DNA from 3 places in the Streptomyces sp. NPDC054834 genome. Region 2 is predicted to be linked to each of the others. Evidence: riboswitches for the same ligand, from Rfam matches in the RefSeq annotation. Region 2 holds a riboswitch; each other region holds the start of a gene.
What was found. Region 2 has a riboswitch for cobalamin ahead of ACWGJM_RS29230 (cobalamin biosynthesis protein). Riboswitches for the same ligand answer to the same signal wherever they lie in the genome.

Region 1 (3,266 bases), on a different contig from region 2:
CCGCTGCCAGTTCTCGCTCGACGGCACCGACTTCTACGACTCGGTGAAGGTCGACGACCAGAACCTCAAGCCCACCGATGACGGCAAGGTCCACGTCAAGGTCCGCACCGCCGGTGACGCCTCCACCTGCACCGCCTCGCTGGCCTCCTACCTCGCCCACGGCGCCTCCTTCAACACCTCCGGCGAGCAGATCTTCATCGACTTCGACTCCGTGACCGTCAAGCCGGGCCAGACCGACTCCCTCGACATCGCGGTGCCCGACGCGGGCTGCTTCGCGCAGATCGACCTGTACCGGGGCGCGGTGAAGTTCGACGGCGACCTCGACGCCAAGGACGGCTTCGAGCACGGCGACCTGCCCAAGGGCCCGGACCACCCGGTCATCAAGGACAAGCTGATCGCGGCCTGGAACGGCGGCACGAAGGACTGCACCTCCACCGAGTCCGCCACGCCGACCCCGTCCTCCCCCGCGTCCGTCCCGCCGGCCCAGCCGTCGACCCCGGCCAAGGACAGCGACACCCCGACCCCGAGCGCCTCGGAGTCGACGTCCTCCGGCACGCCGACCCCGTCCGCCTCCGAGTCCACCCCGGCCGCGGCCCCGACGCCCGACGGTGGCGGCGGCGACCTCGCCGAGACCGGTGGCGGCAGCAGCTCCGGCATCATCGCCGGGGGCGCGGCGGTGCTCCTCGCGGGCGGCGCGGCCATCGTCGTCGCGACGCGCCGGAAGCGGACCGCGCGCGGCTGACCCTCCCGGGGGAGGCGGGTCCGGTCAGCCTCCGTCGGCCGCGCAGTGCTTGAGCAAGCCCTGAACCTCCGCGTCCACCACCCGGTACCTGACCACCCGTCCCTCCTTCTCCCCCTCCACGACCCCCGCGGCCCGCAGCAGCCTGAGCGCCTGCGACACCGCGGGGTCGTTCATTCCCGTCGCGATCGCCAGGTCGGACACGGCGAGCGGGCCGGTGCGGTACAGGGCGAGCAGCAGAGCGAGCCGTTTGGCGTCGGCGAGCAGGGAGAAGCGGTCGGCCCAGGCGCGCACATGGCCGGGTTCGCCGATCGCGGCGATGGCGTCGCACACCCGGTGACCGTCGATGGTGCGACGGTCCGCGCGGTCGGCAGGCACGAGATGCATACCGCCATATTCGCAGGCGCCGTTCTGTGATCTTCGATACCTGCGCAGGTACGCAGCTATGCAGACAACCGCCCGCGCCCCTACGGTGGGCGGGCCGTGGTGTTCGGGAAGTCGATGCGATGTCGACGCGGCCCTCGCCACTGTGATCGGGGAGTTCCCGTCCTGTCCGGCACCCGCCGGGGCCACTGGTCGTACGACCGGGAAGGCCAGGGGCGGCGGACGTCATACCCGTAAGCCAGGAGACCGGCCACGGCAGCTCACGAAGTGATCCACGAGGTGCTGGAGCGTGAACCGGATGACCCTGCCCGAGACCAAGGCCGCCTCCTTCCGCTGGCGGCGCGAGGACACCGTCAAGACCGCCGGGCTGATGGCTGTGATCGCCGCCCTCCACGTCGTCGCCTTCGGCATCCTGTTCCTCCTCGTCGCCCCCGGTCACTACGAGGTCGGCTCCAAGGCCTTCGGCATCGGGCTCGGCGTCACCGCCTACACCCTCGGCATGCGGCACGCCTTCGACGCCGACCACATCGCCGCGATCGACAACACCACCCGCAAGCTGATGGCCGACGGCAAGCGGCCGGTGTCGGTGGGCTTCTGGTTCGCGCTCGGGCACTCCAGCGTCGTGGTCGTGCTGGCCGCGATGATCGCCGGCGGCACACAGCTGGCGGGCCGGGTGATGAACGAGAACTCCCGCACCCACCAGGTGCTGGGCTTCATGGGTACGACGATCTCGGCCACGTTCCTCTATCTCGTGGCCGCGCTCAACCTGGTCGCCCTCGTCGGCATCCTGCGCGTCTTCAGGGCGATGCGGGCGGGTTCGTACGACGAGAGGGAGCTCGAACAGCACCTCGACTCCCGTGGCTTCATGAACCGCGTCCTCGGCCGCCTCACCAGGTCCATCACCCGGCCGGGCCAGATGTTCCCGCTGGGCTTCCTCTTCGGCCTCGGCTTCGACACGGCGACCGAGGTCACGCTGATGGTGATGGCCGGCTCGGGCGCGGCGGCGGGCCTGCCCTGGTACGCGATCCTCTGCCTGCCCCTGCTGTTCGCGGCCGGCATGAGCCTGTTCGACACCCTCGACGGTACGTTCATGAACTTCGCCTACCAGTGGGCGTTCTCGAACCCGGTGCGCAAGGTCTTCTACAACCTCGCCATCACCGGCCTGTCCATCGCCGTCGCCTTCGTCATCGCCACGATGGAACTCCTCGGCCTCGAACTCGGCAACGTCGGCTACATCGTCGTCGGCCTGTTCGTGGTCGTGTGGGCGGCGGCAGTGGCGTACTGGAAGGTGGCCAGGGTCGAGGAACGGTGGACGCCCCAGGCCCCGGCCCCGGCCCCCGCCACGACCGACTGAGTCCGCTCCGCCTACGGCCTTTCCACCGTCTCCAGATACAGCTTCACGAACCGGTCGACGTCCACGTCCAACGCCACGTCCACCAGGGCCTGTTCGCGGGCGCCCTCGTGGATCTCGGACTCGCCCGGCCGGGGCCGGCGGTCGACGATCGTCTGGCCCCGGCCCGGGCCGGGGGCGAGGGAGACCTCGACGGGCAGCAGGCGGGTGGTGATGCCCTCCGGGTCGGCGACCGCGCAGACCGCGCCCGCGTCGCCGAGGCCGCCCGCCGCCTCGGCCTCGGCGGAGCCGCCCTGCGTGGTCGGCCGGTGGGCGAGCAGCTCGCCGGCCAGCCGGGTGCCGGGCTCGGCGCTCGCCCGCAGCCGCCGTACCTGGACGCCGGGGACGACGACCCGATGGAAGACGTCCAGCCCGTACATGGTGATCGGCACCCCGGCGGTGAGCAGGACCGCCGCCGCCTCCGGGTCGTGCCAGACGTTGAACTCGGCGACGGGCGTGGCGTTCCCGCCGGCCACCGCCCCGCCCATGAACAGGATCCGCTCGATGTTGCCGGTCACCTCCGGGTGGGTGCGCAGCAGCAGGGCGATGTTGGTGAGCGGGGCCGTCGGGATCAGGGTGACCGGGCGGGGCGAGGCGAGGATCTCGCGGTGCAGCAGCGTCACCGCGTCCACGGCGGCCGGGGCCCGGGTGGGCACGGGCAGCCCCAGGTCGCCCATCCCGTCGTGGCCGTGCACGTGCCGTGCCGAGCGGGCCGGCTCGATGAGCGGCCGCTCGGCGCCCCGGGCCACCGGG
Region 2 (3,266 bases):
GCCGACGACGAGCACGGGCAGCCGCGCGTTCCTCGCGATCCCCATGTTCACGATGTCGGTCCGCCGCAGATTGATCTCGGCGGGCGAACCGGCCCCCTCACAGATCACCGCGTCATACGTGCCCCGCAACTCGGCGAGACAGTCCAGCACGGTCCCCAGCAGCCGCTGCTGCCGCCCGCCGTGGTACCCGCGCGCGCTCAGCTCGCCCACGGGCTTGCCCAGCAGCACCACCTGACTGCTCTGTTCCCCGCCGGGCTTGAGCAGCACGGGATTCATCAGCGCGGTCGGCTCGACACGGCACGCCTGCGCCTGCATGGCCTGCGCCCGCCCGATCTCCGCGCCTTCCCGCGTCACGAACGAGTTGAGGGACATGTTCTGCGCTTTGAAGGGCGCGACCTTGACCCCCTGCCGCACCAGCCAGCGGCAGATCCCGGCCGTGACGACGCTCTTGCCCGCGTCCGAGGTGGTGCCTGCGACGAGGAGACCCCCGTTCATTTCCCACGTCCCTTCACGACGATGCGCGCGGCGACGCTGACGCCGAGCGCGAGCAGGCCGACGCGCTTCGAGAGCCGTACGGCCCGTTCGATGTCGGGTACGGCGACGGCGCGTCCCTTCTGGTTCAGCACCGGTCGGTGTTCCACCCGTCCGCCGTACGACAGCGTCCCGCCCAGCCGCACGCCGAGCGCGCCCGCGAACGAGGCCTCCACGGGCCCGGCGTTGGGGCTCGGGTGCCGGCCGGCATCGGCCCCCCAGGCCCGTACGGCTCCGCGCGGGTCGCCACCGGCGACGGTCGCCAGTACGGCGGTCAACCGCGCCCCCGGCCAGCCCGCGAGGTCGTCGAGCCGGGCCGAGGCCCATCCGTACCGCCGGTACCTGGGCGACTTGTGCCCGACCATGGCGTCGAGGGTGTTGACGGCCCGGAAGCCCAGCAGCCCGGGCACCCCGGCCACGGCTCCCCACACCAGGGCGCCCACCACCGCGTCGGAGGTGTTCTCGGCCACGGACTCCACGACGGCCCGGGCGATCCCGTCGGCGTCGAGCGCCTGCGGGTCCCTTCCGCACAGGTGCGGCAGCCGCGCCCGGGCAGCCTCGACGTCTCCGGCCTGAAGGGCACGCCCGATGCCACGGGCCTCGCGCGCGAGGGAGGTTCCGCCCACGACGGACCAGGTGGCGGCGGCGGTCAGCGCGACGGAGGCGGCACGGGAGGGGCGTACGGCCGCGGCGGCGACGGCTCCCAGACCGGCGGCACCGCCCACGCACACCGCGGTGTGCAGCGCGCCCCAACCCCGGTGGTCCCGCCACAGCGCCCGCTCCATGGCACCGGCGGCCCGCCCGAACGCGGCCACCGGATGCCCGCGCCGCGGATCACCGAGCAGATGGTCACCGAGGAGGCCGGCGGCGGCGCCGTACGCGAAGACGCGATCGGCACGCATCGGCTCAGCCGGCCGTGGGGTCGGGCAGCGATCCGGTGCTGTACCTCGAACGGCAGGCGAGCATGGCGATATGTCCTCACTCAGGGTGTCCGCGCCCTGGTTCGACGAGACCGGCGGTGGGAGTTCCTGGCTCCCGGGGCTACCTACCCCGGTGACAGTGGCGGGACCGCGCCGGATTCACACCGGCTTCCTCCCTTGCCGCCGTACATGGCCCCGGAAGTCCACCACGGCCCCGGAAGGGCCGTCAACTTGCTGTTGACCTGCACGAGGAGAGTGTGCTGAGGCCCACATCGAAGCCCGGGTGACGGTGGGGCGGCATGCGAAAGGCTCCTCCCCGAAGTCTTCGGGGAGGAGCCGGTGAGGCCTCGGTCAGGCCTTGTTCATGATCAGGTAGATCCCGTAGGCCACCGCTGCCGCGCATCCCGCGAAGCACACGTACGCCCCGGCGACGGCCGACGCCGCCGAGTCGCCCTGGGCGGCGGCGCGTTCGCGTCGTGCCAGGCCCTGGACGCCCAGGGTGAAGAGGGCCACCAGGCCGACGGTGACCGCGAGGCTGACGCCGAAGACGGAGCCGAGGGCTGCCCAGTCGATCTTCATAACAGAGCTGCTTTCTTGGTGCCCGGGTGCCCGGGGTCAGACGGCGGCGGCCGGCGGGGTCGCCGGGTCGGCGGTGGGGACGGCGACGGGCGTCGCGGGGGACGGGATCGTGGCCGTCAGGTCCTCGGCCACGGTGCCCGCCGGGGGCGGGGTCACGGCGGCGATCGCGGTGGTGACCACGCCGGCCGGCTCCTCGGTCTCGTTGACGTTGGTCGCGTCGACCACCTCGCGGCGGGAGAGCTTCCAGATCGCGGCGCTGGAGGCCACGAGGAAGACCGCCACCAGCGCGGTGCCCCAGTCGCCGAGGTCCGTGACCGTCTCGGCGAGCGCGCCGACCAGCGCGGCGGCCGGGAGGGTCAGCGCCCAGGCGACGAACATCCGGGTCGCCGTGGACCAGCGGACCACTCCGCCCTTGCGGCCCAGGCCCGCGCCCATCACGGAGCCGGAGACGACGTGGGTGGTGGAGAGGGAGAAGCCGAGGTGGGAGGAGGCGAGGATGGCGGTCGCGGCGCTCGTCTGGGCCGCGAAGCCCTGCCGCGGCTCCAGTTCGGTCAGGCCCTTGCCCATGGTGCGGATGATGCGCCAGCCGCCGATGTAGGTGCCGAGCGCGATGGCCATGCCGGCGGAGAGGATCACCCAGGTGGGCGGGTTGGAGCCGGGGGCGATGGAGCCGCCGGCGATCAGCGCGAGGGTGATGATGCCCATCGTCTTCTGCGCGTCGTTGGTGCCGTGGGCGAGAGAGACCAGACCGGCCGAGGCGATCTGGCCGGCGCGGTAACCCTTGCGGGTGGCCTCGCCCTCGGCGTTCTTGCCGATGCCGTAGGAGAACCGGGTGGCGAGCATCGCCGCGATGCCCGCGACGACCGGCGCGGCGACCGCCGGGAGCAGCACCTTGGTGACGAGGACGTCACCGTGGACGGCACCGAAGCCCGCGGAGGCGACGGTGGCGCCGATCAGGCCGCCCATGAGGGCGTGCGAGGAACTGGAGGGCAGCCCCACCAGCCAGGTGAGCAGGTTCCAGAGGATCGCGCCGACCAGGGCGGCGAATATGACCTCGGGACGTATGCCGTTCTCGTCGACGAGACCCTTGGAGATCGTGTTGGCGACCTCCACGGAGAGGAAAGCACCCACAAGGTTGAGGACGGCGGACATGGCCACCGCGACCTTGGGCTTGAGCGCACCGGTCGAGATGGTGGTGGCCATCGCGTTGGCGGTGTCGTGGAAACCGTTCGTGAA
Region 3 (3,266 bases), on a different contig from region 2:
GGGGTGCAGGAAACCCCTCGCGGTACGGGTCTTCTCCCAGGCCGGCAGCGGGCCGTTGCGCTCGGCGAGGTCGGCGGAGGCCTCGTACGCGGCGAGCATGACGCGCTCGGCGATACGCGTGGACAGCGCCTTCGCCTCCGGCGAGTCGAAGGGCAGCCGCAGCTTGAAGAAGACGTCCTGAAGACCCATCGCGCCCAGGCCGACCGGGCGCCACTTGGCGTTGGAGCGGCCGGCCTGCTCGGTGGGGTAGAAGTTGATGTCGACGACGCGGTCGAGGAAGGTGACGGCGGTACGGACGGTGGCGTCCAGCCGCTCCCAGTCGATGTCGCCGGTCGCGGTGTCGACGAAGGCGCCGAGGTTGACCGAACCCAGGTTGCAGACCGCGGTCTCCCCGTCGTCCGTGACCTCCAGGATCTCCGTGCACAGGTTCGAGGAGTGCACGACGTGGCCCGGCTCGGCCGTCTGGTTGGCGGTGCGGTTGGCGGCGTCCTTGAAGGTCATCCAGCCGTTGCCGGTCTGCGCGAGGGTGCGCATCATACGGCCGTACAGATCACGGGCCGGGATGGTCTTCTTGGCGAGACCCTCGGCTTCGGCCTTGCGGTACGCGGCGTCGAACTCCTCGCCCCACAGGTCGACCAGCTCGGGCACGTCGGCCGGGGAGAACAGGGACCACTGCCCGTCGGCGTTCACGCGGCGCATGAACTCGTCCGGGACCCAGTGCGCGAGATTGAGGTTGTGCGTACGGCGGGCGTCCTCGCCGGTGTTGTCGCGCAGCTCCAGGAACTCCTCGATGTCGGAGTGCCAGGTCTCCAGGTAGACCGCGGCGGCGCCCTTGCGCCTGCCGCCCTGGTTCACCGCGGCGACCGACGCGTCGAGGGTCTTGAGGAACGGCACGATGCCGTTGGAGTGCCCGTTGGTGCCGCGGATGAGGGAGCCGCGTGAACGGATCCGGCTGTACGACAGACCGATGCCGCCGGCGTGCTTGGAGAGCCGGGCGACCTGGTGGTAGCGGTCGTAGATGGAGTCCAGCTCGTCCTTGGGGGAGTCGAGGAGGTAGCAGGACGACATCTGGGGGTGCCGGGTGCCGGAGTTGAACAGGGTGGGGGAGGAGGGCAGGTAGTCGAGGCGGCTCATCAGGCCGTAGAGCGCGGCGACTTCGTCGACGGAGTGGGTCCCCGTTTTTGGATCGAACGCAGCGTCCTCGGCGAGGCCGCTGGCCACCCGCAGCAGGAAGTGCTGGGGCGTCTCGACGACCTTGCGGGTGTGGGGGTGCCGCAGGAGATAGCGGCTGTGCAGGGTGCGCAGGCCGAAGTAGCCGAAGCGGTCGTCGGCGTCGGTGTCGATCAGCGCGTCCAGGCGGGCCGCGTGCAGCCGTACGAAGTCGGCGGTGCGGTCGGCGATGAGGCCCTCGCGGTGGCCGACGGCCACGGACCCGGTGAACGAGGTGACGCCCTGGGAGGCGGCCTCCGCGGCGATGCTGATCGTCAGCAGCCGGGCGGCCAGCCGCGAGTAGGCCGGGTCCTCGGAGATCAGGCCGGCGGCCGCCTCCGTGGCCAGTTCGCGCAGTTCCGCCTCGTCGGCACGGGCGGACCGGCCGCGCAGCGCGGCGGCGGCCACCCGGCCGGGGTCGGCGTCGGGCAGGTCGGCGGTCAGCTCGGTCAGGGTCCGCAACAGCGCGGCACCGGGACCGTCGGACTCCACCGGGGTCGCCTCGGTCGCCGGGATGGCTGAAGCCGGGTCGGCTGGCGCGATGGTCACGTGGGGCACTCCCTCGCTCGGCAGGGGGCCTGGCGGAGGGCAGGGGGCAGCACACGAGCGCGCACGGCGTCGCGTCCACCGGCCCACTCCACGAGGCCCGGACGTCAAGGCACCCGGGCCGGACGGCCGGGGCGCGCTGTCGGCAGGTCCTCGGACTGACTCCTGTGCACAGACATGCACAAGTACACCGTTGCGGGACAGTTCCGGATTCGCACCGGATTCCCCTGTGGCGACAGCGAGCATGAGCATACATCTTGTGCTCGCCTGTCACGCCACCACCAGATGTTGTGTCGGGGTGGTTTCAGAGCGTCAACTTGTAGGTGCGGAGAGTGAGGTCGTCCAGGTGCGGCACGGGATTCCAGTCCCGCTCCGGTGTGCGAACGAAGCCGAGACGTTCGTAGAGCCGGTGGGCGGTGTGCATGGAGCGCTGGCTCGACAGGACGACGTGGGTGCGGCCTTCCGTGGCGCGGGCGCGGTCGATGCAGGCTCTGACGAGGGCCTCGCCGACACCTTGCCCGCGGGCCCCGTGCTCGACGGCCAGGGCGCGGATCTCGGCCTCTCCGGGGCCGGCGATGTCGGCCATGGGACCGCCGTCGGGGACATAGGTGACGCCACCGAGCAGCTTGCCGTCGCGCACCGCGACCAGTACCTCGGCGGCGGCGGCTCGCTTCGCGACGTCCTTCAGCACGGGCAGGTACTCGTCGCCCTCGCCGTAGTCGAGGAGGCCGTCGTCGAGGTACGCGCGGGCGGTTATGTCACCGAGAGCGGCGTACTCGGCGGGTTTCGCTTCGCGGATCCGGATGTCCATGGCGCGCAGTGTGCCCCACGCACACGACGGCGGGCCGCCGGATTTTCCGACGGCCCGCCGACAGCCCTGCCCGGTGTGGGGCCTCCGCTAGTGGGAAGCTCCGGCCGTCGCCGGCGGCAGTTCCACCTCGACGCCCGGGTCGCCCGCGTCCGCCGTGTAGTCCTCCGGCTTGGTCTCGTCGACACCCTCGGGGGCCTTCGCCGCCTTCAGGACGAAGGTCAGGACCACGGTCACGACGACATTGAGGACGAACGCCGTGAGGCCGATGTAGCCGATCTCGCCGATGCCGGGGATCTCCTTCGCCGAGCCGCCGAAGTGCTTCTGCGTCGGCGAGGCCACCCCGTACGCGGCGACCGTGCCGTACACCATGCCGACCGCCCAGCCGGCCAGCAGGGCCCAGCGGTGGAACCAGCGGGTGAACAGGCCACCGACCAGGGCCGGGAAGGTCTGGAGGATCCAGATGCCGCCGAGCAGCTGGAAGTTGATGGCGACCGTCTTGTCCATGGTCAGGACGAAGACCAGCGCGCCCACCTTCACCAGCAGCGACACGATCTTGGAGACCCGGGTCTCCTCCTTCGCCGTGGCGTCCGGCTTGATGAAGTCCTTGTAGATGTTGCGGGTGAAGAGGTTGGCCGCCGCGATCGACATGATCGCCGCCGGCACCAGCGCGCCGATGCCGATCGCCGCGAAGGCCACGCCC

Region 1: linked by a shared signal. The riboswitch ahead of ACWGJM_RS11600 (HoxN/HupN/NixA family nickel/cobalt transporter) and the one ahead of ACWGJM_RS29230 (cobalamin biosynthesis protein) in region 2 are both predicted to bind cobalamin.
Region 3: linked by a shared signal. The riboswitch ahead of ACWGJM_RS24290 (ribonucleoside-diphosphate reductase subunit alpha) and the one ahead of ACWGJM_RS29230 (cobalamin biosynthesis protein) in region 2 are both predicted to bind cobalamin.

What each region holds. Positions count from the first base shown of each region.
Region 1 covers NZ_JBSGZV010000006.1:259,174-262,439, reverse strand. The annotation lists gene ACWGJM_RS11610 (LAETG motif-containing sortase-dependent surface protein) at 1-742, shown strand, start outside; gene ACWGJM_RS11605 (ArsR/SmtB family transcription factor) at 767-1,126, opposite strand; cobalamin riboswitch at 1,207-1,392, shown strand; gene ACWGJM_RS11600 (HoxN/HupN/NixA family nickel/cobalt transporter) at 1,422-2,477, shown strand; gene ACWGJM_RS11595 (nucleoside hydrolase) at 2,489-3,266, opposite strand, start outside.
Region 2 covers NZ_JBSGZV010000025.1:79,880-83,145, forward strand. The annotation lists gene ACWGJM_RS29225 (cobyric acid synthase) at 1-495, opposite strand, end outside; gene ACWGJM_RS29230 (cobalamin biosynthesis protein) at 492-1,433, opposite strand; cobalamin riboswitch at 1,535-1,674, opposite strand; gene ACWGJM_RS29235 (hypothetical protein) at 1,803-2,030, opposite strand; gene ACWGJM_RS29240 (anion permease) at 2,067-3,266, opposite strand, start outside.
Region 3 covers NZ_JBSGZV010000018.1:85,230-88,495, forward strand. The annotation lists gene ACWGJM_RS24290 (ribonucleoside-diphosphate reductase subunit alpha) at 1-1,758, opposite strand, end outside; cobalamin riboswitch at 1,883-2,007, opposite strand; gene ACWGJM_RS24295 (GNAT family N-acetyltransferase) at 2,060-2,566, opposite strand; gene mctP (monocarboxylate uptake permease MctP) at 2,654-3,266, opposite strand, start outside.